Regions from separate parts of the Acidaminococcus nyctereutis genome, predicted to be linked through region 2. Evidence: predicted binding sites of a transcription regulator. Region 2 holds the regulator's gene; the other holds the start of a gene.

Region 1 (14,840 bases), on a different contig from region 2:
TCCGCCGCCGGGAAGCATACGGATAAACAGACGCATCAAATTCCATTTTTGCACCTCCTATGGATCAGTAAGCCCCTACCAAAAAGCCGAAATATAAAGGCAGTTCCAGGATTTTTCCCTTCCGGGCCACATTATCCATCCCCAGCTGGATGGCCTGTTCTACCTGGTACTTTTCCGGCTGCTGGAGGAGGGTCTTCAGGCTCTTGGTATTCCCGGTGGAAGGGGTCGCTTTGACCAACGTGCTTTTTCCTTCGTGGAGGATGACGAAATCCACTTCCAGCCCAGAATTTTTGTGATAGTAGTACAGCTTCCGGCCGCTCTTGCTCAGAAGATCCGCCGCCAGGCTCTCATAGACAGCTCCCTGACAGCCGGACAGATCTCCCTGGAGGAGCTTCTGCCGGTTTTCCCCGGTGAGCATGGCCGCATACAGCCCCACATCTTTCATATAGACTTTAAAAATGGTGGGGACCGCATGGCGTTCCAGGGGCAGCCCCGGCTCCGTCAGGTTATAGCTCCGAGTGACGATGCCAGCTTCTTCCAGCCACAGCAGCGCCCCTTCGAACTGGGAAGCCTTGGACCCTTTCTTCAGCTGGGCATACTGGTATTTTTTATTTTCCTTGTCCAACTGGAGCGGGACAGCCTCCAGCACCGTCTTCAGTTTGGCCCGGGCCCTTTTGTTCACCTGGACGAACAGGTTCTCTTCATAATCCTGGAGGATCTTCTGCTGCATCTCCAGGACTTTCTTCAAGTCATGGTTCCGGACGTATTCTTCCACCACAGCCGGCATCCCTCCTACCAGGGCATACTGGCGCAGCAGCTCATTGAGCCGCAGGTGCAGGGCTTCCGGCACCGGGGTTTCCCGATCCAGGCTCTGGTGGAGCATATCCAGGACCGGGGACGTGATCCCGTTGGCCCAAAGGAACTCCTCGAAATCCAGAGGGACCATATTTACAACGGTTTCGCAGCCCACGGCAATGGGAGCCCCTTCCTTACCGTAGCCTTTGACTCCCAGCAGGGATCCGGCCGCGATCACATCATACCGTCCGTCCATTTTGAAGGCCTTCAGAGCGGTCCTGGCTTCTGGGCATTCCTGGATCTCATCCAGGACCAATACCGTCCGGTAGGGTTCGAATACGGCTTCCGGCCCGGCTAGCGCCGTGATCAGCATCACCAGATAGTTCACATCCAGGGAATCTTTGAAGATAGCGGCGTAATCTGGTTTTTCCTGGAAATTCAGGTAAACCACATGGTCATATTCCTTCCTGGCAAAATCCAGGATGGAGGTGGTCTTTCCGCAATGGCGGCACCCCTTGACCACCAGGGGATTGTGTTTCGGGACCTGTTTCCAGGTCTGCAGGAACTTTTCAATCTTGCGCTGAAGCATAGGACTCCTCTTTCTTTTCCAATGGGATACGGTTCGTGATTATACTGAGCTCCTTACACTTTACAGGAAATGGAGCCATTTTTCAAGGAAGTTTTATGCTTTTTTCCCGTTTTATTTTTCACAAGCAGACTGAAATACTTTTTCTACCAGTTTCAAGGTCACCTGGCAGGATTTTTCCAAAGATGGCAGGGGCAGGAATTCGTACCGGGAATGGAAATTCAGGGCCCCTGTAAAGTAATTGGGGGTGAAGATGCCCTGGGTGGACAAATAAGAGCCGTCTGTTCCTCCCCGCATAGCAAGGGTCTTGGGAGAGATGCCCAGTTCTTCCAGGGCTTCGTAGAGGAAATCTACGGCTTCCCGATTATCCGGAGTCATAGCATCGGCGATGTTGCCGTAGATGTCTTCCAGGGTGCAGCGGATCCGAGCCCGGGGTTCCTGGGCTTTCAGCCGTTCCACATTGGCCAGGATGGTCTGTTTCCGGGCTTCGTACCGGGTTTTGTCGTGGTCCCGGATGGCCATCTGTACCGTGGCCTGGGACGCATTGGACTGGATGCTCTTGATCCAGATATACCCTGCCTTCCCTTCGGTACATTCCGGGGTTTCCTTCCGGTCGAAGAAATTGGCGAAATCCACGGCTAGCAGGGTGGGATTCACCAGGTTTCCCTTGGCGTTCATGGGATGGGCGCTGATGCCCTGGATCTCCACGGTGGCAGACCCGGCATTGAAAGTTTCATACACCACTTCTCCCAGAGCGCAGCAGTCGATGGTATAGGCGAAATCTACCGGGAATCGGCTGCAGTCCAAGGCTTTAGAACCCTTCAGTCCCACTTCCTCGTCCGGGACGAAAGCCACATAGATAGCTCCATGGTGGATCTCCGGATGGTCCGTCAGGTATTGGAGCAGGGTCATCACATTGGCGATGGCCGCTTTGTTATCGGCACCCAGGACGCTGGTCCCGTCCGTGAACACAATATCCTGCCCCACATAGGGAACCAGTTCCGGATGGTCAGCAGCCTTCATGATGAGCCCTTTAGCGGCGTTGAGGACCACGTCGCCGCCAGGATAGTTCCGGACCACCTGGGGATGGACTTCCGAGCTCAGGTCCACGTCCACTGTATCCAGATGGCAGCAGAAGCCGATCTTGGGCACGGACCCGATAAAACCGGCGGGCAGGTTGGCAGGCAGATATCCGGTGAGGACACAGTGCTCACTGAGATGGAGATCTTCCAGATCCAGGATCTCCAATTCCGCTTCCAGCTGCCGGGCCATATGCCATTGCTCTGGAGTACTGGGGACCTGGGCTGCTCCCGCCCGGCTCTGGGAGGGAATATTCACATAGCGCAGGAAACGGTCGAGCAGTTGGTCGGTGAGTTGGGACATGGGCAATTCCTCCTTGCAGGGTTATTTTGGGGATATTATACCATAAGAAGTCAGGGGGGTAGGTAGGTAGGTGGGTGGGTGGGTGGTTAAATCCGTAGGGGCGGACCAAGGGTTGCACGGCAATCCCGCCAGGTCCGCCCGCAAAGGGTTCATCGTTCATCGTGGGTCGTTTGTCGTTAAGGAGGAAAACCCCACGGGTTTTTCTGGAATGGAAACGCAGCTGACACCGCTAACCCACCACCAGCCTGACGGCCGGTCCCCCGCCCTTGAAAAGGGCGGATAGAAAAAGAAGCCAGGCGCACGAGATGGGTCCAGATGCGCGAAAGCGGGAATTTTTGAATGCGTCATAGTACATGGTAGTACATGTCGCTTTCAAAAATTCCCGCTGACAAAGCAGATAGGCCCATATCGTGCGCCTGGGTTATGCGTCAGCCTTTACTAAAGCAAGTCCGATTCTCCCCCTCTTCTCCTCCACACTGATGACCTTGACCTGGACCGTCTCTCCGGCGCTGACCACATCCAGGGGATGTTTGACCCGTTTTTCGCTCATGTGGGAAATGTGGATGAGGCCGGCGGTTTTGATGCCTATATCCACGAAGGCCCCGAAATCAGTGACGTTTCGGATGGTGCCCCGGAGGATGCTCCCTACTTTGATGTCGGACAGCTTCACGATGTTCTGCCGGGTAAGGGGGACCGGAAGGTCGGCTCGAGGATCCCGTCCGGGAGCCACCAGGGCAGCTAGGATATCATGGACGGTAGGTTCCCCGGCCTCCAGTTCCCGGGCCAGCCGGGCTTCGTCCACCTGTTTCCGCCGATCTGCCAGCCGGGCCAGCTTTTCTTTGTCCTGCAGGTCTTCCAGGGTAAATCCCAGCTTTTCCAGGATCTGATGGGCCAGTCCATAGGATTCTGGATGGACGGGGGTATCATCCAAGGGAGATTTGCCTCCGTGGATCCGCAGGAAGCCAGCACACTGGGTAAAGGCAGCCGGACCCAGCCGGGGCACCTTCAGCAGCTGCCGCCGCCCGGTGAACCGGCCATGGGCATTCCGGTACGCTACGATATTCCCGGCGGTAGCCGAAGTGATCCCGGCCACATGGCGGAGCAGGGCGGGAGAAGCGGTATTCAGGTCCACCCCAACATGGTTCACCACCCGTTCCACCACTCCATCCAGGGTGCCAGCCAGGGCTTTCTGGTCCACATCGTGCTGGTACTGTCCCACCCCGATGGCCTGGGGATCGATCTTCACCAGTTCTGCCAAAGGATCCTGGACCCGCCGGGCCATGGATACGGCACCCCGGATGGTCACATCGTATTCCGGCAGCTCCTCCTGGGCCAGTTTGGAGGCGGAATAGACGGAGGCGCCGGCTTCGTTTGTAATCAGATAATGGACATCCTTCAGCTGATTCTCTTGGATCAGCTGAGCGGCAAACTGCTCCGTTTCATAGGAAGCTGTGCCATTGCCAATAGACAGCAGGGTCACATGATACTTTTTGATCATAGAAAGGAGCAGGGTTTTGGCCTTTTTCTTCTGACCTTCGCTCTGGGTCACCTGGATCACTCCATGGTCCAGTACCTGGCCGGTAGGATCCACCACTGCCACTTTGCACCCGGTCCGATAGCCTGGATCAAGGCCCATTACCGTATGGCCTCCCAGCGGAGCCTGGAGCAGCAGCTGTCCCAGATTGGCACCAAACACTTTGATAGCCTGGGCTTCCGCCTGTTCTGTCAGTTGGTTCCGGATTTCCCGTTCCAAAGCCGGGAACAACAGTCGCTTCCAGCTGTCCGCCAGGGCTTCCTTCAGCTGCTCCCGGTAGATGCAGGGCCGGCGGAGGACCCGCCATTCCATCTTCCGGAGCGCGTTCTGTTCATCCCATACCAGATGGACTTTCAAACAGCCCTTCTTTTCTCCTCGGTTGATAGCCAGTACCCGGTGGGAAGGCAAGGTCCGGACCGGTTCCCGGTAATCGGCGTACATCAGGAAGGTTTGGGCTTCTTCCGCCTCTTCCACCAGTTCGGTCTGGAGGAAGCCGTGGTTCCAGAGTTGTTCCCGGAGCGTCTGACGCAAGGTGGGATCTTCCGCTGCCATTTCCGCCACGATGTCCCTGGCTCCGGCCAGGGCGTCTTCCGCCGTTTCCACGCCCTTTTCCGGATCAACATAAGCCCGGGCAGCGGTCAGGGCATCCCCCTTCAGGTCCCGTTGGATCAGGAACGCAGTAGCCAAGGGTTCCAAGCCTTTTTCTCTGGCTTGTTGGGCACAGGTACGCCGTTTTTGCTTATAAGGCAGGTAATAATCTTCCAGTTCAGTCAATTTCTGGGCGTTTTCGATGACCTGGCGCAGTTCCGGCGTGAGTTTTCCCTGTTCGTCGATCTTGGCCAGGATCTCTTCTTGGCGCTTTACCAGGTTCCGGAGAGTCCCCAGCCGTTCCTCGATGGTCCGGATCTGTTCATCCAGCAGGGACCCTGTGGCTTCTTTCCGGTAACGGGCGATGAAGGGAACCGTATTCCCTCCATCCAGTAATTCTACAGTCCTTTCCACCTGCCAGGGCTGGACGGAAAGTTCCCGGGCAATGGCCGGGGCGATGTCAGTTTGTTTCATTTTATTGTCCTTTCGTGAAAAGGTGTGCCCAGATACGCGAAGACGGAGATTTTGGTTCGTTGTATAACCTCCGACTTCTTCCCTGCGCACAAGAAGGCCCCAGATGCACGAAAGCGGAGATTTTGGAGTTGGGCATAGTACATAGTGGTACATGCCCGGCTCCAAAATCTTCGCTGACAAAGCAGATGAGGTCTTATTGTGTGCAGGGGTTATGCGTTAGCTAAATATGCTTTACCCATATCGGATATGTACTAAGAATGACCACCACCAGCAATGTAGCATAATCCCCCAGGTGCAGTTTCATGGGCCGGCGGTTCTTGTAGGTATTGGGCCCGAAACCCTTCAGTTCCATGGAAAGGGCCAGGGTGTCCGATTTGGCCACCGCCCGCATCACCAGGGGCTTCACCACGGCTAGATAGGCGTAGAGCCGTTTGAAGGCATTCCCCCGGTTGGAATAGCCCCGGCAAGACTGGGCATCCAGGGTAATGGCGGAATCCGACAGGAAATCCGGCACGAACCGCAGAGCCGTGGTGAGCATGAAGGCATATTCATAGGGCATATGGAATTTCTCCACCAGAGCCTGGGCAATGTCCTGGATCCGGGTGGAAGCCAGGAGGCACAGGAAAGCGGTGGTCATGACGAACATCCGCAGGCCCCCGGTGAGGGCCACATAGAGGGGAGAGCCGAACAGCAGCTGGAGCACCACCATCATCCCGGTGAACACTGTCAGGGTCCCGATGGCCGCCATGGTCATCCGGTCCCGCTTGATATACAGCAGGATCACCAGTTCCAGCGCCAGCAGGGTAGCCACCGCCGGGATGGGCAGCAGGAACACCCAGGCCGTCACCGCCAGCACCAGGATCAGTTTGGTAAAAGCTGTAATCTTCATGCTTCGGCACCTTCTTTCGGCTGGATCTTGCTGCACAGGTCTTCCGGACTGTCCGCAGCCACTCCGAACAGAGCCCCCAAACGGGCCAGGACCGGCTGCTTCAATCCCCATTCTTCCACAGGCCGCTTCCCATCGAACAGTTCCGCCGTCTTCCCGTCATAGACCAGCTGGCCGTTATGGAGTACCAGGGCATGGTCCGTATATTTCCGGGCGATTTCCATATCGTGGGTGATCAGGATCAAGGTCATATGTTTTTCTTTCTGGAGCCGGGACAGGTACTCCATCATGTGCTGTTTTTCCTGTTCATCCTGGCCGTTGGTGATTTCATCCAAAATCAGGGTCCGGGGCTGGAGAGCCAGAGCCACAGCCACCCCCAACCGCCGTTTCTGCCCGAAGGACAGTCCCCGGGGATACTGGTCCAGATAGGGAGTCAGCCCCATGGCTTCCACAGCCTCCCGGACCTGCCGGTCCAAGGTCTCCTTGGGCATCTTCCGATTCTGGAGCCCGTAAGCCACTTCATCATAGACCGTATCCCCCAGCAGCTGCAGATCCGGATTCTGGAACACATATCCTACCTTGTCCGCCAGATCGGCCGGTTCACAATCTACGATATCCACTCCATCCACCAGCACCTGGCCGCTCCGGGGATGGTCCAACGCCATGAACAGCCGGCTCAGGGTGGTCTTGCCGCTGCCGTTATGGCCCAGCAGGGCTGCCGCTTCCCCGTCTTCCACCCGGCAGCTGATATCCTGCAGCACAGGGACACCTCTCCGATAGGCAAAGTTCACTGCTTTTGCTTCAATCATGCCTTACCGCCTCCCTGAAATTTCTGGAGCAATTCTTTTTCTGCTTCTTCTTCCGTTCTCCAGTTCCCCAATGGCATCTGATATTTTGCTTCCATTCCTAGTTTCACCAGCCACAGTTCCGGCAGATTTTCCCGCAGGTCTTCCTGGGCAAAGGCAGCCCGGGCCGCTTCTTCAAAGTGTCCCTGGACTCTTGCCTCTCCGCCGCTGATCAGCACCAGATCCGTCATATAGGGCAGCAGGTAGTTCAGGTCATGTTCTACTACCACCACCGTCATCCCGTGCTGCTGGTAGATTTTGTACAGGAGCCCATACAGGGACCGGGCTCCATCCGGATCCAGGGCAGAAATCGGTTCGTCCAAGATCAGGACTTCCGGCCGGCAGGCCAGTACAGAAGCCAGCAGCAGCCGTTGGCGCTGGCCTCCGGACAACTCGTCCAGCTGATAGTTTTCCCGGCCAGGAAGCCCTACATCTTCCAATGCCTGGCTCACCCGGGCATCCACTTCTTCCGGAGAGAAGCCGTGGTTCAAGAGGCCGAAAGCGATTTCTTCTCCAGCCGTCAGGGAAACCATCTGGCTTTCGTAGTCATCCAGCATGATCCCCACCCGCATGGCGATCTCTGAGATCTTCCGGCCCCGGATGTCTTCTCCCAGGACTTCTACAGAACCGTGGTACCGGCCGCCATAATAATGGGGGACGATCCCCGTCATGGCTTTACACAGAGTGGTCTTGCCCGCACCGCTGGGACCAGCAATGGCCGTGAAGCTGCCCTTCTGGATATCTAGGTTGATGTCCTTCAGGACCAGATCACTGTTCAAGTAAGCAAAATAAAAATCGGAAATCCGGATAGCGCTGTCACTCATGGCGTTTTCCCTCCGTAGCAAAGAAAATCTTCCGTACCGGGCCATAGAGCACTTGGGTCACCACACCGTTCAGGACGCCCACGGTGAGCACCACCGGCAGCATGGCATGGGTCCACACGGTAAGAGGTAAGCCCAGCACCAGCTTCAGGATATAGGTGAACACGCTGCCGCTTACCGAAGTGGCCAGAAAACCTATGATGAACGGTTTGACCTTCAGTCCGTCCAAATGGGCCAAAGCAAACGTCTTCACCAGGAGACAGGCCGTCAGGGCACCGCTCAGTTCACTGGCGATGTTCCCCAGGGGAAAGGCAGATTTGGAAGAGGGGATCAAGGTCAGTCCAGCCACGAACCCGATGCCCAGCGCCCGGGTAGGGCCTGGTTTGGTCAGGCTGATGGTGATGGAATACATGGCGATGGTCCAGTTGGGGGTTACCCCGCCCACATTGGGGCTGATGGTGTGGAGGATGACACCGATGGCCAGCAGCAGCGCCGTCATAGCTACCCAGCGATGGGTGTCCCGTGCTGCTTCCACCGTGATCAGATCCGGAATCGGTTTATCCATGATACGATGCTCCTTTGCTGCAATGGATTATAGAATATAGTTTATGGGGCCGCCGGGTGGATGTCAAGAAAAAAGAGAAACTGCTGCCTACGCAACAGTCCCTCTTTTTCTTTCAGCGGAGATTCGCTTCCGATTCCCGTCCTTCGGGCCGAAAAATCTGACAGCAGACTTCCAATAATTTTTTCTTTTGGGTTTCCAGTTCTACCAAAAGCATTTCGATCCGCTCCGACGGCACCTGGAAAACTTCCAAAGCCTGTGTCAGGATCAGCCTCTTCAGCTGTTCCCGGGGAAACAGGTATTTAAAGTCATGGGCCATGATATACCCGCCCAGGGAAGCCCGGACCACCAGCACTCGTTCATAGCACTCCTGAGCAGTAAACTGCTGGGCAAAGGTCAGGTGGGCATAGGAAGCATGCCGGTCCACCAGCAGTTCGAACAGCCGGGATGTGGTATACAGGGTCCGGAAAAGGCTGCAAAGCAAAGCACTTTTATCCACGGCTTCCAAGGCTATGGCCAAGGGCACGATGTACTGGTACAGGGCCAGCATCTCTTTGGGGTCCTCTTTCAGCAGGATGGCCGAAGGCGCCAGTTCCGCTTCCATCACTTCCTGGGCCCTGGCCAGCAGCATCTCCGATATATCCGCCAGCAATTCGTCCTTGGTTTTATACCAGCGATGGATTTCCCCTTCCCCCACACCGGATTCAGCACTGATCCGGCGAAGAGTCATCCGCTGGTAGCCGGTTTCCTGCATCAGCCATGCTGCCGTTTTCAGGACTTTGTCCCGGCGGTTCCGATCCTGTGGAGTGACGTCTGCCAACGATTGTCTTCTGTTTCTGCCCATAACCCTTGTGACTCCATTCTTCCTAGTAATGAATTGTACTCCATCGATAAAATAGTTCTCTAAGAACACACTATAACACGTGTCAAAACCTCTATCAATTTTTAGAGGAAGAATTCACTTTTTTCATTCTTTTGCCACATTGCTAGATTGACTTCTCCGTAACATGCTTGGGCAGCGGCCGACCAGAAAAGCAAAAGGACTGCCGCTTTTGGCGACAGCCCTTTTGTCTCTGGGAAGTCCCGACTCCCTTTCGGGTCCTTCCTCCCTCGTTATCCTTCGATAGCGATGTATTTCTTGTTTTCTACCTTCTGGGGTTCCTTCTTAGGAATGCTCAGTTCCAGGATCCCATTCTCGTACTTGGCCGTCACATCAGCCTCGGTGACCCCTTCACCCACATAGAAGCTCCGGGCGCACTGGCCAAAGGTCCGTTCACGGCGGATGTACTGACCCTTCTTGTCTTTTTCATCCTTGTCCACACCCTTGCTGGCACTGATGGTCAGATAACCATTTTCCAGCTGTGCATGGATTTCATCCTTCTTGAAGCCCGGCAGATCGATATCCAGTTCGTAGTGGTCGCCCACGTCCCGCACATCGGTCTTCATCATATTTCTGGCATGTTTCCCGTACAGAGGGTTCCGTGCGGTGAACACATCATCAAAGTCATTCATGAGATCATCGAACACATTGTCATTGAAAACGCTAGACAGTAACATAAGCCATTCCTCCATTCAATCTTGGCCTTGAAGGTCAGCTTTTGGAACTACCGAAAGGCTGGATTCCTGTGGCTCCCCAAGGAGCCCATTCTACGTTTCAGGTTCTCTTGGGAACCCTTCTCTGTGGTCTTTCCTTCGTTCTGGTATTATAATAGCACATGTTGTTAGCACTGTCAAGTGTTGAGTGCTAAAAAGTCAAATTTTCTTTGACTTTTACATCTTCACCCTTGCCGGAGAAGCAATCAGGAACAGATTATGGTTTCCCCCTTCTTTTTCCGGGAACTGTCCGTACATATCAAAGGTGGAGAAGAACCGGGCCGCCGGATAGATACCGTAGCCGTCCTGGTTGTGGTCCGTGGTATCATAGGGATCTGCCACGATCAGTACATCATCCTGGATATCCGCAGTCCCCATATCGTCATAACCGATGATCACCTGCCAGTGGCCACCCCAATCGATCCAGCCTGCCAGGATGGGCTTCCCTGCCTTCAGGGTGGCTTTGATGTCTTCCGGGCCAAAGGTCTTCCCGGCCTTGGCGTAGTCTTCCGTAGTGACCAGATCGAAGCCCCCCACCTTTTGGAAGATGTCTTTCATCTGTTCCAAGGTCGTACCGGGATAGCCCTCTGGGAAGCCAGGGACGGTCACATCTTTCAGGGGATGGCGCAGATTCGCCAGTTTCTGCTCCGTCCAGTCCTTCTGCCGGTCGTACCAGCGGAGGACCATCAGGGCAGCAGCCGGTCCGCAGGACCATTCGCTGGACTGCTGGATCGTCTTGAAAGCCGGCAACAGAGTCAGGGACCCTTTGGAATGCATATGATAGAAATCCGGATGGGCATAATAAATGGATTTCTTATGATCCAGCTTCCGTTCGATAGACGCAGCCCCCTGATCCTGGGTGATTTTGGCCGGTTCCTGGAATTTCATGTCATCGCTGAAATTCCGGTGGGAAGCCGCCAGCACCGGCAAAAAGGATCCAGTGGCCAGCAGGCCGGCCAGTACAGCAGAAGTCAACTTTTTCATGATTTTCATGGTGATTCACCTCAGCGTTCAAATAAATAGAGATACTCTATTTTTTATTATACGAAATTCCACAAAAAAAGCCTATCTTCTTTCTCTGGATCGGTGTATAATATTAATGTAACATATTTTATTACAGGAGCGTGATTTCTATGGAAAATCATGAAGCTTTGGTTGCAGAAGTCAAAAATCTGGCAGCAGCCCCCAGCGTCTATAGCGGGCTGAAGGAATTAGCAGAAAAATGGCTGGCTGCAGATGGTACAGCAGCCCAGGCCAACCTGACAGCCCTCCTCCGGGCAGCCCTGAAAGAAGATGTGTGCACCATTGATGAAGTGCTGCCCTTCTTTGCTTCCGAGGAAGCCAAAAAGGCCTTTGGAGAAGAAGCCGCCGCTCAGATGCTGGCCCAGGGCCAGAAAGTCAAGGCGGAAGGGGGCAAATATTGCTTCTGCCCGGCCTGCACCGCCGGTGCCAAGATTTTGGAGATGTTGGGAGAATAAAAAAACGGGGGTGTTGCACGTTACGTGCAACACCCCCGGTCTCATAAGCCGCATAGCGGCTCGGTCTCGGGTCTCGAGTCTCGAGCCGAATGAGAAATTTGCAAGCAAATTTTTTGAATGTACAAACCCTAATCTGCTAACGATAAGATATTCGTTTCTATATCCAGCACGATACTGATTCTACACCTTCAAAAGAACCTGGCCATGGGGACAGGTTCTATCCAACGGCTCGAGACTCACGACTCGAGACCCGAGACCTCAAAAATGGGGCTGTTGCGCATGCAACAACCCCATTTTTTACACCATCTTCTCCGGATGGAACACCTTGTCGAATTCTTTTTCTTCCATGAATCCCAGCTTCAGCACCGCTTCTTTCAGGGAAATATTGTCCTTGAAAGCCAGTTTAGCCACTTGGGCACATTTATCGTAGCCGATATAGGGACTCAGAGCCGTCACCAGCATCAGGGAATGGTGCAGGTTATGGGCCATCTTTTCCTTGTTGGCTTTGATCCCCACCACGCAGTTTTTCCGGAAGGATTCCATCACATCGCCCAGGAGCCGGACGGACTGGAGGAAATTATAGATGGTCACCGGCAGGAACACATTCAGCTGGAAATTCCCTTGGGAAGCCGCAAAGCCAATGGCTGCATCGTTTCCCATGACCTGGACCGCCACCATGGTCACCGCCTCGCACTGGGTTGGGTTCACTTTCCCAGGCATGATGGAGGACCCTGGTTCGTTGGCAGGGATGGTGATTTCCCCCAAGCCATCCCGAGGACCGGAGGCCAGCCACCGCACATCATTGGCCATCTTCATCAGGTTGGCCGCCAGGGCTTTTAAAGCGCCGTGGGCAAAGACCATGTCATCTAAGCTGGTAAGGGCATGGAACTTGTTGGGGGCTGTCACAAAAGGAAAGCCGGTATTCTTGGCAATGAAAGCGGCTGCTTTTTTGTCAAAGCCCTTGGGAGCGTTCAGGCCGGTCCCTACAGCCGTGCCGCCCAGCGCCAGTTCCAGGAGGCCTTTTTCTGCCGCCTTGATCTCCTGCCGATTCCGTTCCAGCATGGTCCGCCAGCCGGAAATTTCCTGAGAAAAGGCCACGGGCACCGCATCCTGGAGATGGGTCCGTCCGGTGGTCACAATCCCCTTATTGGCTTTTTCCAGCTTCTTGAAAGCCGCTACCAGCTCATCCAGGGAAGGCAGCAGGTGCTTTTCCAGTTCCCAGACTGCAGCGATGTGCATGGCCGTAGGAAAGGTATCGTTGGAACTCTGGGACATATTCACATGGTCGTTGGGGTGGAGCAGGGCTTCCCCGGCCATTTCATTTCCCCTGTGGGCGATCACTTCGTTGACATTCATATTGCTCTGGGTCCCGCTTCCCGTCTGCCATACCGCCAGGGGGAAGTTTCCATCCAGCTTCCCCTTGAGGATTTCATCGCAGACTTTGCCGATGGTCTGGCAGCGCTTCTTATCCAGCTTCTCCATCGCCTCATTGGCCTGGGCAGCACTTTTTTTCAGATACGCAAAAGCCCGGATCACTTCCATGGGCATCTTTTCCGTACCAATCTTGAAATTTTCGAAGCTCCGCTCCGACTGGGCGCCCCAATATTTATCTGCTGGGACTTTGATTTCTCCCATAGAATCCCGTTCCACACGCCATTCCTCTTTTTTCGCCATGCTATCCCCTCACTTTTCTCATGATACCTGCATTATTCCATAGCCATATCTGTTTGTCAAACGAATCTGACCTGCAAAAGAAAAAGACCTGTCCATACGGGACAGGCCTTGCAATATCCAAATGGTGATCCACCCGGGACTCGAACCCGGGACACCCTGATTAAAAGTCAGGTGCTCTACCAACTGAGCTAGTGAATCATTGCATTGCAGCTTAATTATTATAGCGTGGCTCAGTCGATTTTGTCAACTGTTTTTTCCAGATTTTGCATATAAAGATCCATTTCATCGGCTATTTTTTTGGAATACTCTACCGCATGGACCACCGTTTTAGCACCGGTGACCACATCTCCGGACGCAAAGACCCCGGGCAGGGTAGTTTCCCCGTCTTCTGTAGTCTTCAGATTCCCCCGGTCGTTCAGTTCCAGGCCCTGGTTGTGTTCCACCAGACGGCGCTTAGGCACCTGGGAAACCGCGATCACTACGCTGTCCACGGGTACCAGCCGGGCGGTATCTTCCAGCACGATTACATGGCCGTCTTCCACTTTGGTATCTGCTACCATGGGACCTTCGTCTTTGATAGCCACGGCGGTCTTGTTGAATTCATACTTTACGCCGTCCAGGAGAGAATACTCATATTCATCCTGGGAAGCGGACACATGGTCCCTACGCACATAGACCGTGACGTTCTTGCAGCCGTGCCGCACCGCGGTACGGGCTACGTCCATGGCAGAGTTCCCGGAACCGAAGATAGCCACACTCTGACCTAGATCCACCGCATCTGGGTTATTCAGGTAACTGATGGCATAATGGACATTCCCAAAGGTCTCTCCCGGGATCAACATCCGTTTAGGCCGCCAGGCGCCGGTGCCGATGAATACGGACTGATAACCGTCCTGGAACAGGTCCTTTAAAGTGATGTTTCCGCCGATGGTGAAATTGAACCGGAATTTGATCCCCATTTCCTTCATCCGGTCTTCGAACCGGTCCAAGATGTAGCGGGGCAGTCGGAAATCAGGGATCCCGTAGCGCATGATCCCCCCGATCTTGTCCCGGGATTCAAAGACGGTGATTTGGTAGCCCCGTTTGGCCAAGATGATGGCAATGGTAATCCCTGCCGGGCCAGCACCGATGATGGCGACTTTTTTCCCGTTGGAAGGGGCTTGCTGGATCTTCAGTCGGTCGAAACAAGAATCAGAGATGTAATTCTCGATGGCAGAAATATGCACTGGAGCCCCCTTGATCCCCCGGATACAGTGCCCCTCACACTGGGCCGCATGGTTGCACACCAGGCTGCAAACTACAGAAAGGGGATTGTTATCGAACAGCATCTGAGCCGCCGTCATCAAATCATTTTCCTTGAACAGACGGATCATTTCCGGGATATTGGTATGGATGGGACAGCCTTCCCGGCACATAGGCTTTTTGCACTGGAGACACCGGTTGGCCTCTTCTAATTCATGGATGGACATACGAAGAACCTCGTTTTCAAATAGTGTTTTTGTATAGTTTATAGAAGCAGCAGGGTTCCTGTCAAGCTCTTGAATAAAAATCTGCGGTCGCGAGCCTGGATGTTTTGACCGTATGTTCTTTTTCTATAGGATGATAAGACAAACCCAGTTGA
Region 2 (9,928 bases):
ATCATGCCTCTCATACTGTAGTCGCCGCCATTGACCACAAAGATACTGGAAAGAGCCAAATTGTACCAGTAGGCGAATAACATATAGAATACACCAATCAGCGTAACCACCAGGACGGACCTGCCCGTCATGCCAATGGCTGAGCCCAGTGTCACAAATATGCCGGATCCGATGGCACCGCCGACTCCCAATCCAATAATATTCACAAGACCGATTTTTTTCATCTGCTCGCTGCTCATTCTTTTTCTCCTCGTATAATATTTTTGTGAGAAAGATAAAATCCGTATGCACTCCCTGCAGTTTCCTTTGTCAATTTCAATATTTGCAGTAAGTTCTGTCTTTTTAAAAAAGAGAAAAAATCCACCTCTTCAAGCAAGAAATCCATATGATTCCGGAACGCTGCTGTCGGAACAGGAATTTTGCGGACTCCTGTTCCAACTGCAGAATTCTTTCAGGAAAATGTGCAGGTGAAATGTGCAGGTGCGTACCTTAGCCTTTTTCTGCTTCTCTTTTGAGGACAGCATCGCAAATTCTGTCCAGTCCTTTTTTAATGGTGGCCTTCGGCATTGCCAGGTTCAGACGGATAAAGCCTTTTGAATTATCTACAAAGAGGGAATCCCCGCCTTCCAGCAGGACGCCCGCCTGGTTGGCCATGAAGTCGGGAATATTCTCCACATCTCCCAGATACGGGTTCATATCCACCCAGGCCAGATAGGTTGCCTGAGGAATCCTGAACACAATCTTCGGCAGTCTTTGGGCCAGGGTGTCCTGGACCAGCTTGAAATTTCCATCCAGATACGCTTTCAACTGATCCAGCCATTCATATCCGTGCTGGTAGGCCGCTGTGTGGGCCGCAATGGAAAGGGGATTCACGTTCATGGCGTAGGTATCAGTATACTGTACATAGAGTTTTCTCAGGCTTTCATCCCGAATGATGATTTCTGCAAACATCATCCCTGCCATATTGAACGCTTTGGAAGCGGAGGTGCAGGAAATCAGCTTTTGGTAGCCGGGCATGATCTTTGCCATGGGGATATGGTGTTCTCCCTGGCGCAGCAGGTCGCAGTGGATTTCATCACTGATGATCCACAGGTTGTGTTTTTCCACGATGGCAGCAACTTTCTTCAGTTCTTCCTCCGTCCAGACGCGGCCTGTGGGGTTGTGGGGGTTGCACCAGATGAGAAGTTTGGTCAGCGGGTTGGCGGCATCTCTTTCCAGTGCATCAAAGTCGATGGTCCAATTGCCTTCTGCATCGCGTTTTAGTTTGTTATGGATGGCGTGTTTGTGCTTGTAATCGATGGGATGCTGGAAATACCCGTAGGCAGGGGTGTTGATGATGGCATATTCATGGTCGGTGAGCAGCAGTTCCACCAACTGGTACAGGGCGGGAATGATTCCCAGGGAGAAGCAGATTTCTTCTTTCGGATAAGTCCAGCCGTACATTTTCCGGTTCCAGGCATTATAGGCCTCATAAAAATTCGGTTCAAAAACCTGGCTGTAGCCGATGATTCTCTTGTCGGCACGGTCTTTGATGGCCTGGATGATGTCCGGGCACATGGCAAATTCCATATCGGCCACCCACATACGGATAAATTCTTCATCTTTAAAGGGGAACTTCTTTTTGCCTTCATAGTCATGGAAAATATAGCCTCGGAAACCATCCGTGTTCAGGGCATTGGTATGACGCCGTTCCACATATTCATCAAAATTATATTGCATGGTAAAAATCCTCCTTGAAAACTGTTTATTTTCCAACGATTTCGTTCAAGGAGTCTGGCCAGAATCCTCTTAACGTCTACATGCGCATTATAGCGCAGAGGCTAGAGCCTGTAAAAAGAAGGAAAGTTTCTTAATATGAAACTTTTAATCCGTTATGTTTCACCTGAGTGGATTTTTTTACGCATCTCATGATATAATTATCTGAAATTATGAAATAATTGTTGGATTTATGAATTTGTTGATTTATAGGAAACAACAGACGGAGGTCTTTCAGTATGATGATCAGGGAAGAAATCGGTAAAAAGATCAACATTTACCGGCGGGCGAAAAAAATGACCTTGGAGGAACTTTCCCAACGGGTCTGCAAAAGCAAGTCCACTCTTTCGAAATATGAAAAAGGGGCTATTTCCATCGATATCGAAACTTTGTACGATATAGCTTCCGCACTGAATATCCATGTGGAGCAGCTGCTGTATATCACGCCCCAGGAAGGAAATCTTCAGAATGATGCGGCCTGTCCTGCATTTTTTAAGGATCTTTCCCGGTTTTATGCTTATTATTTCGATGGAAGGGACCACCACCTTGACCGCAGCGTGTTCGATGTCCTTTCCAGGGGGGAGGAAGGGAAATACCGCCTCATGATGTATATGAATTTCAAAAATTATGATTCCTATCAGGAATGTGAAAATACGTACTGGGGCTATATCCAACACTTTGACGCTATGTCAAGGATCACGCTGACCAATAAAGATACGCCCATGGAAAATGTCATCATCCAGGTGCTGGCCTCTTTCCTGGATTCTCCTGTGAAATGGGGCCTGTTTACAGGATTTTCCTCCCGTCCCATGATGCCGGTGGCTTTGAAAATCCTTCTGAGCAAGCAGCCCCTCAAAGAAGAGGAATCCCTGGTCAAGAAACTGAAAGTTTCCCGGGAAGATGTGCGCAACCTCAAACACTATAACATGCTTTCCGTGACATGATTCCAATCCTGCCACCGGCAGGGGCAGAAACGATTCCCTTTGCAGCCACCCTTTTTTGTGGTATCCTTTTTTTATTAGCCATGAACATGAAAAGGGGAAAGCTTTGAATATGGAACGAATGAAAGGAAACCTTCTTCTGCTGCTGACGGCCCTGATCTGGGGCAGCGCTTTTGTGGCCCAGAGCGTGGGCATGGACTATGTGGGGCCTTTTACTTTCAACGCCGCCCGGAACCTTTTGGCCACCGGAGTCCTGGTGCCGGTGGTACTGGCTTTTGGGGGAAAACACCAGGGCAATCTGTGGCAGCGGCTGCGGCCCGATGCCGTGACGGTGAAGGCGGGGCTGTGCTGCGGGGTCATCATGGGGGTGGCCAGCAACCTCCAGCAGGTGGGGATTGCCCAGACCACCGCCGGGAAGGCCGGGTTCATCACCGCCCTGTACATTATCCTGGTGCCCATCCTGGGCTGGTTCCTGGGGCGGACGGTGCGGAAGATCCTGCTTTTGTGCGTGCCCATGGCCCTGGTGGGATTCTATCTGCTTTGCGTCACCGGGGATTTCACCATTTCCTTCGGGGATTTCCTGGTGTTCCTGTGTGCGGTGTTCTTTGCCCTCCACATCCTGTGTGTGGACCATTTCCTGCTGCAGGGGGCCAGCGGGGTGCGGGTGGCCTGGATCCAGTTCGCCATGACCTTCCTGGTCTCCCTTTTGGGGGCCCTGGTGTGGGAAACCCTGCCCGCCGCCGGTCTGGGCCCTGCCCTGTGGGCGGCTCGGTGGCCCCTGCTGTATACGGCGGGGCTTTCCAGCGGGGTGGCCTATACCCTCCAGATCGTAGGGCAGAAGTACACCGACCCCACCACCGCCACCCTGATCATGAGCCTGGAATCGGTGTTTGCGGTGCTGGCCGGGTGGCTGTTCCTGGGAGAAGTGATGAGCGTCCGGGAAATCATCGGCTGCGGGCTGGTATTCGCCGCCGTGCTCCTGGCCCAAATCTAAGGAGGAAAAAATGCTTCAGCCCTGGGAATCTTATCAGGCGGTCTATGTCCACATCCCATTCTGTGTCCATAAATGTGCCTACTGCGATTTCGCTTCTTATCAGATTTTCAATGAACATATTATGAGCGACTATGCCCGGCGTTTGGTGGAGGAAATCTCTGCCTGGACGCCGGCTTTGCCGGTTTCGCCTACCGCTACCGTGTATTTCGGCGGAGGGACCCCCAGCGTGCTGCCCCTGGATGACCTGGAAAAAGTGGTCACGGCCCTGAAGGAGCGGGGATTCTGGCAGCAGCCGGCAGAAGCCACCCTGGAAGCCAATCCGGGGACGGTGGATCTGGCGAAGCTCCGATTCTATCGGCAGCTGGGCTTCGACCGGCTGAGCCTGGGGATCCAGTCCTTCCAGCCTGCAGAACTGGCCGCCATGGGACGGATCCATACGGCAGAAGATGCGGAAGCGGCCATCGCCCTGGCCCGAGAAGCCGGCTTCCAGCGGATTAGCGGGGACCTGATCTACGGGTATCCCGGCCAGACGGTGGCAAGCGTCCAGGATTCCCTGGAACGGCTGCTGAAAACCGGGGTGGACCATGTGTCCGTCTACGGCCTCACCGTGGAAGAGGGGACACTGCTGGCCAAACAGCTCCGGGAGGGGGAAGCTGCTCTGCCTTCGGAAGACGAAACAGGGGCCATGTACGATTTCCTCATGGAAGCGCTGCCCCAAGCCGGCTACCAGCGGTACGAGATTTCCAATTTCGCCCGGCCCGGCCAGGCATCCCGGCATAACCAGGTGTACTGGCATTACGATCCCTATATGGCCTTCGGGGCGGCCGCCTGCCGGTTCGACGGAAAAATCCGGGAGACCAATCCTCGGAATCTCCAGGCCTATCTCCAGGGGGCGCGTCCGGAGCGGGAAATCCTCACCTCCGAAGACCGTCGGGCGGAACTGGCCTTCATGAACCTGCGGACTGCCAAGGGACTGTCTTTGCAGGAATTCGCCCAGCGGACAGGAGAAGATTTCTTTCATATATATAAAGAAGGCTTTGCCCATTGCAGGGAACATGGCTGGATCGCCCGGGAAGGAGACCGGATCCATCTGACGGAACAGGGGATGCAGTACGGCAATCTGGCTTTTGAGGAATTTCTGTAAAAAGAAAAATATTTTCTGCAAATCTATTGACAATTTGACTAAAGAGGTGTATCTTTACACTTAGATGTTAGCACTCCAACCATTAGAGTGCTAACAATCGAGAAGAGAGATGATTACAGTGCTAAGTGACCGCAAGAAAAAAATCCTTCAACTGATCATTGAAGATTATATTGAAACGGCTGAGCCTGTAGGATCTCGCAGCATCGCCAGGAAATACAATCTGGGGATCAGCCCGGCAACCATCCGGAACGAGATGTCCGACCTGGAACTGTTGGGTTATCTGGAGCAGCCCCACACTTCGGCAGGACGTGTCCCGTCAGCGGCTGCCTATCGGTACTATGTGGATTCCCTGGCCAAACCGGATGCCCTGGCGCCCAATGATGTGGCGCTGATCAACAGCTGGTTCCGGGAACGGGTCCACAGCATCGACGATATCTTCCAGTCCACCGCCAAGATCCTGTCACGGATGAGCAAGAACGTGTCCGTGGTACTGGCCAACAAGGACAGCGAAAGCGTCTTTTCCTACTTGCGCTTCCTGCCCCTCAACGAGCACCAGGCCATCCTATGCATCGTGGCCAATGACGGGCGGATGGACAACAGTGTGATCCAGATCCCGGCTGGCATGAGCCGCCTGGAAATGGACACCCTGGCCCAGCGGGTGACCAACAGACTCCATGGGATGAAGCTGGACGATATCACAGACCAGATCCTGAAAGACGTCCGGGATGCCCTGGCTGGGGACAAAGCCCTGTATGCTTCTCTGATCCAAGTGGTCAGACAGATGCGGAGCGGCCAGCAGGAGAACAAGATGTACCTGGGCGGTACCAAACAGCTGCTCAACCAGCCGGAATTCAAGGATCCGGAACGGATCCGAGAGCTGCTGAGTGTGCTGGAGGAAGAGCAGATGCTGAAGGATATGCTGATGGCCGACAAAGACTCCGGTCTCAAGGTGACCATCGGCAGTGAAAACAAATTTTCCGGCATCCAGGACTGCAGCATGATCCAGGCCACCTACCGGCTCAACGGACAGGTGGTGGGGACCCTGGCTGTCCTGGGACCGACCCGTATGGAATACCGGAAGGTGATTTCCGTGATGGATTACCTCCACAACTACCTGCGGGTGGTCATGAATAAAATGGATGAAAAGTAGGGGAGGACCAATGAAAGAGGAGCAGCAGAAGAACCCGGAAACCGTGAAGGCAGAAACGGCCCAGGCCGAGACGGAGGCAGAAGAAACCGCGGAACAGGCCAAGACGGCAGGAGCCGGAGCGGCTGACGTGAAAGACGAAAAAGCAGCGGAACCCGATCCCAGAGACGAAAAGATCGCCCAGCAGGAAAAGCAGATTGCTGAACTGCAGAACAGGCTCCTGCGGCTGCAGGCCGATTTTGACAACTTCCGGAAACGGAACAATGAAGAACGGGAACGGCTAGGCCGGTATGTCACCGGACAGGTGGCCCGGGAATTTTTGAAGGTGCTGGATAACTTCGAGCGGGCGGAAGCCAGCCTGGAAGCCAGCAAAGACGGAGAAGCCCTGAAGAAAGGCATGGGGATGATCCACAAGCAGTTCGAAAAGGCTCTCCAGACCCTGCATATCGAAGAGATCCCGGCGGAAGGCAAACCCTTCGATCCCCAAATCCACGAAGCCGTCATGCAGGGCAGCAATCCGGATCTGCCGGATGAAAGCATCGATCTGGTCCTGGAAAAGGGCTATAAGATCGGGGACGACGTGATCCGCCATTCCAAGGTGCGGGTCGTCCGGAACGATTGAAGATAACGTGTTGAACGATTGATAATTCCAGATTTGACAGGAGGAATTCATTATGTCTAAGATTATTGGTATTGACTTAGGGACCACCAACTCCGTAGTCGCTGTGATGGAAGGCGGCGAACCTACAGTTATCACCACCCAGGAAGGCGGCCGGCTGACTCCTTCCGTGGTTGGCTTTACGAAAAACGGGGAAAGACTGGTAGGCCAATTGGCCAAACGCCAGGCTGTATCCAACCCGGAACGGACCATCAGCTCCATCAAACGGCACATGGGCACCAAATACACCGTGACTATCGATGGCAAGAGCTATACGCCGGAACAGATTTCTGCTATGATCCTGGAAAAGATGAAAGGCGATGCAGAACGGTATCTGGGTGAAAAAGTCACGGAAGCCGTCATCACCGTACCGGCTTACTTCAACGACAGTCAGCGGCAGGCCACCAAGGATGCAGGCCGGATCGCCGGACTGGATGTAAAGCGGATCATCAACGAACCCACGGCTGCCGCTCTGGCTTACGGCATCGATAAATCCGACGACCATACCATCCTGGTCTATGACTTGGGCGGTGGCACTTTCGATGTGTCCATCCTGGAACTGGGCGACGGCGTGTTCGAAGTGAAGTCCACCAACGGGGATACCCATCTGGGCGGCGATGACTTCGATAAACGCATCATGGACTGGATGTGCGATGAATTCAAGAAACAGAATGGCATCGACCTGACCGGGGACAAGATGGCCATGCAGCGGATCCGTGAAGCGGCTGAAAAAGCCAAGATCGAGCTGTCCAATATGCTGACCACCAATATCAACCTGCCCTTCATCTCTGCAGGCCCTAACGGCCCGCTCCATATGGACCTGGATCTGACCCGGGCCAAATTCGATGAAATGACCAGCGACCTGGTAGACCGGACCATCGTCTGCGTCAACAAGGCCCTGAGCGACGCCAACATGACCCCGAAAGACATCAACAAGGTCCTGCTGGTCGGCGGTTCTTCCCGTATCCCTGCGGTGCAGGAAGCCATCAAACGGACCATGGGACAGGAACCGGCCCATGGGGTGAACCCGGATGAATGTGTGGCTGTAGGGGCTGCTATCCAGGCCGGTGTACTGGCTGGGGATGTGAAAGACGTCCTGCTGCTGGATGTGACGCCGCTGTCCCTGGGTATCGAAACCATGGGCGGTGTGATGACCAAGATCATTGACCGGAACACCACCATCCCGACCTCTAAGAAACAGGTATTCTCCACGGCTACCGACAACCAGCCCTCTGTGGATATCCACGTCCTCCAGGGCGAACGGGAAATGGCTGCGGATAACAAGACCCTGGGCCGTTTTGAACTGTCCGGCATCCCGGCTGCTCCTCGGGGAATCCCTCAGATCGAAGTGGCTTTCGACATCGATGCCAACGGCATCGTAAACGTCAGTGCCAAAGATTTGGGCACGGGTAAGGAACAGAAGATCACCATTACTTCTTCCGGCAGCCTTAGCAAGGAAGAAGTGGATAAGATGGTCAAGGAAGCCCAGGCCAACGAAGCCGCTGACAAGAAGCGGAAGGAAGCGGTAGAAGCCAAGAACCAGGCCGATACCCTGATCTACCAGGCTGAAAAGACCATCAAAGATATGAACGGCAAGGGCCATGACGACCTGATCAAGAAAGTCCAGGATGCCATCGGCACCTTGAAGGAAACCATGAAGGGCGACGATACCGACAAGATCAAAGCCGATACGGAAGCCCTGCAGAAACCCCTGTATGAACTGAGCGCCGAACTGTACAAGCAGAACCAGGGCACAGCCCAGGGTACTGCCGGTGCCAACGCCAATGCCGGTGCAGGCGCCAATGCAGGGACCGAAAGCAAGAAAGCCGACGACGATGTAGTGGATGCTGAAGTCGTGGACGACGACAAGAAATAAGCTTTCCTAGAGGGAGATACGGATGGCAGAGAAGAGAGACTACTATGAAGTGCTGGGCGTTTCCAAAGACGCTACAGCCGACGAGCTGAAAAAGGCTTACCACAAACTGGCCCGGAAGTATCACCCTGACCTGAACAAAGACAATCCGGAAGCAGCGGATAAATTCAAAGAGGCCAACGAAGCCTACAGCGTTCTCAGTGATCCCCAGAAGAGAGCGGCCTATGACCAGTACGGCCATGCCGCTTTCCAGAACGGGGGAGGACCTGGCGCTGGGGCCGGCAATCCCTTCGGGGGCGGGTTCCAGGGCTTCGGCGGTTTCAGCGGCGAAGGCATGGACGACATCTTCAATATGTTCTTTGGAGGTGCCGGACGAGGCGCCGGCCACCGGGCCGATAACGGTCCCCGGCAGGGAGCCGACCTGCGGATGGATACCCAGATCACCTTTGAAGAAGCGGCCTTTGGTACGGAAAAGAAAGTGCCTTTGAACCGGGAAGAGGAATGTGAGACTTGTCACGGTTCCGGTGCTGCCCCCGGCAGTACGCCGGAGACTTGTCCGGACTGCCATGGGACCGGGGAGATCCGGGTCACCCAGAATTCTCTCTTTGGCCAGGTGGTCAATGTCCGGACCTGTCCCAAATGCCATGGGACTGGGAAAATCGTCACCCATCCCTGTAAGGACTGCCACGGCACAGGCCGGGTGAAGAAAAAACGGGTGCTGACCGTGAAGATCCCTGCCGGAGTGGACAATGGTTCCCGTCTGCGGGTGGCCGGAGAAGGGGAAGCTGGGATCCGGGGCGGACGCCCTGGGGATCTGTATGTGTACCTGTATGTGAAACCCCACAAGTTCTTTGAACGGGAAGGCACCACCGTCACCTGCGAAGTGCCCATCAACATCGTCCAGGCGACCTTGGGGGCGGAAATCGAGGTTCCCACCCTGTATGGCAAGGTGAAGGTGAAGATCCCGGAAGGGACCCAGCCCAATAAGATCCTGCGCCTGAAGGGGAAAGGGATCGTATCCCTGCGGACGGGCCAAAAGGGAGACCAACTGGTCCGGATCAAAGTGGTGATCCCTACGAGACTCAGCGATGCCCAGAAAGAAGCGCTGCGGAAATTCGGCGAAGCCGGAGGAAGCAGCATCAATCCGGAAGAGAAGAGCTTCCTGAACAAAATCAAAGACCTGTTTAAGTAAGGTCAGGTTGGAGTAAACGGACAACGGAGCTGTGAAGAAATGATGATTTATTTCTTCACAGCTCCGTTTTTTTGTCTATATGAAATTTTAGTATAGACAAAAACGGTCACTTGAAAAGAATTTATGAACATCAGATGTTCAAACAAAAAATCAGACAAGAATAGTGGATATTCAGTAATGATTCGTATATAATATAAAAACATAAAATAGATACGAAACTATAC

What was found. Region 2 encodes HrcA, which represses chaperone genes, less so after heat shock. Its sites were predicted from a motif close to TGTTAGCACTCNNNTNANNNGAGTGCTAACA; they were not measured.
Region 1: a site for HrcA is predicted at 10,194-10,224, ahead of ACTUHY_RS07905 (Hsp20/alpha crystallin family protein). Genes of this name have one in related genera too.

What each region holds. Positions count from the first base shown of each region.
Region 1 is NZ_JBQOUY010000014.1:560-15,399, reverse strand. It holds gene ACTUHY_RS07950 (gamma-glutamyltransferase family protein) at 1-46, opposite strand, end outside; gene ACTUHY_RS07945 (ATP-binding protein) at 65-1,384, opposite strand; gene pepT (peptidase T) at 1,496-2,764, opposite strand; gene ACTUHY_RS07935 (Tex family protein) at 3,186-5,360, opposite strand; gene ACTUHY_RS07930 (energy-coupling factor transporter transmembrane component T) at 5,581-6,249, opposite strand; gene ACTUHY_RS07925 (energy-coupling factor ABC transporter ATP-binding protein) at 6,246-7,055, opposite strand; gene ACTUHY_RS07920 (energy-coupling factor ABC transporter ATP-binding protein) at 7,052-7,915, opposite strand; gene ACTUHY_RS07915 (tryptophan transporter) at 7,908-8,477, opposite strand; gene ACTUHY_RS07910 (TetR/AcrR family transcriptional regulator) at 8,590-9,294, opposite strand; gene ACTUHY_RS07905 (Hsp20/alpha crystallin family protein) at 9,588-10,031, opposite strand; gene ACTUHY_RS07900 (C39 family peptidase) at 10,245-11,060, opposite strand; gene ACTUHY_RS07895 (heat-shock protein Hsp90) at 11,201-11,545, shown strand; gene fumC (class II fumarate hydratase) at 11,843-13,219, opposite strand; tRNA gene ACTUHY_RS07885 (tRNA-Lys) at 13,342-13,417, opposite strand; gene ACTUHY_RS07880 (NAD(P)-dependent oxidoreductase) at 13,450-14,688, opposite strand.
Region 2 is NZ_JBQOUY010000008.1:84,631-94,558, reverse strand. It holds gene ACTUHY_RS05985 (APC family permease) at 1-224, opposite strand, end outside; gene ACTUHY_RS05980 (MalY/PatB family protein) at 490-1,719, opposite strand; gene ACTUHY_RS05975 (helix-turn-helix domain-containing protein) at 1,995-2,699, shown strand; gene ACTUHY_RS05970 (DMT family transporter) at 2,809-3,690, shown strand; gene hemW (radical SAM family heme chaperone HemW) at 3,701-4,834, shown strand; gene hrcA (heat-inducible transcriptional repressor HrcA) at 4,944-5,984, shown strand; gene grpE (nucleotide exchange factor GrpE) at 5,995-6,603, shown strand; gene dnaK (molecular chaperone DnaK) at 6,656-8,515, shown strand; gene dnaJ (molecular chaperone DnaJ) at 8,538-9,704, shown strand.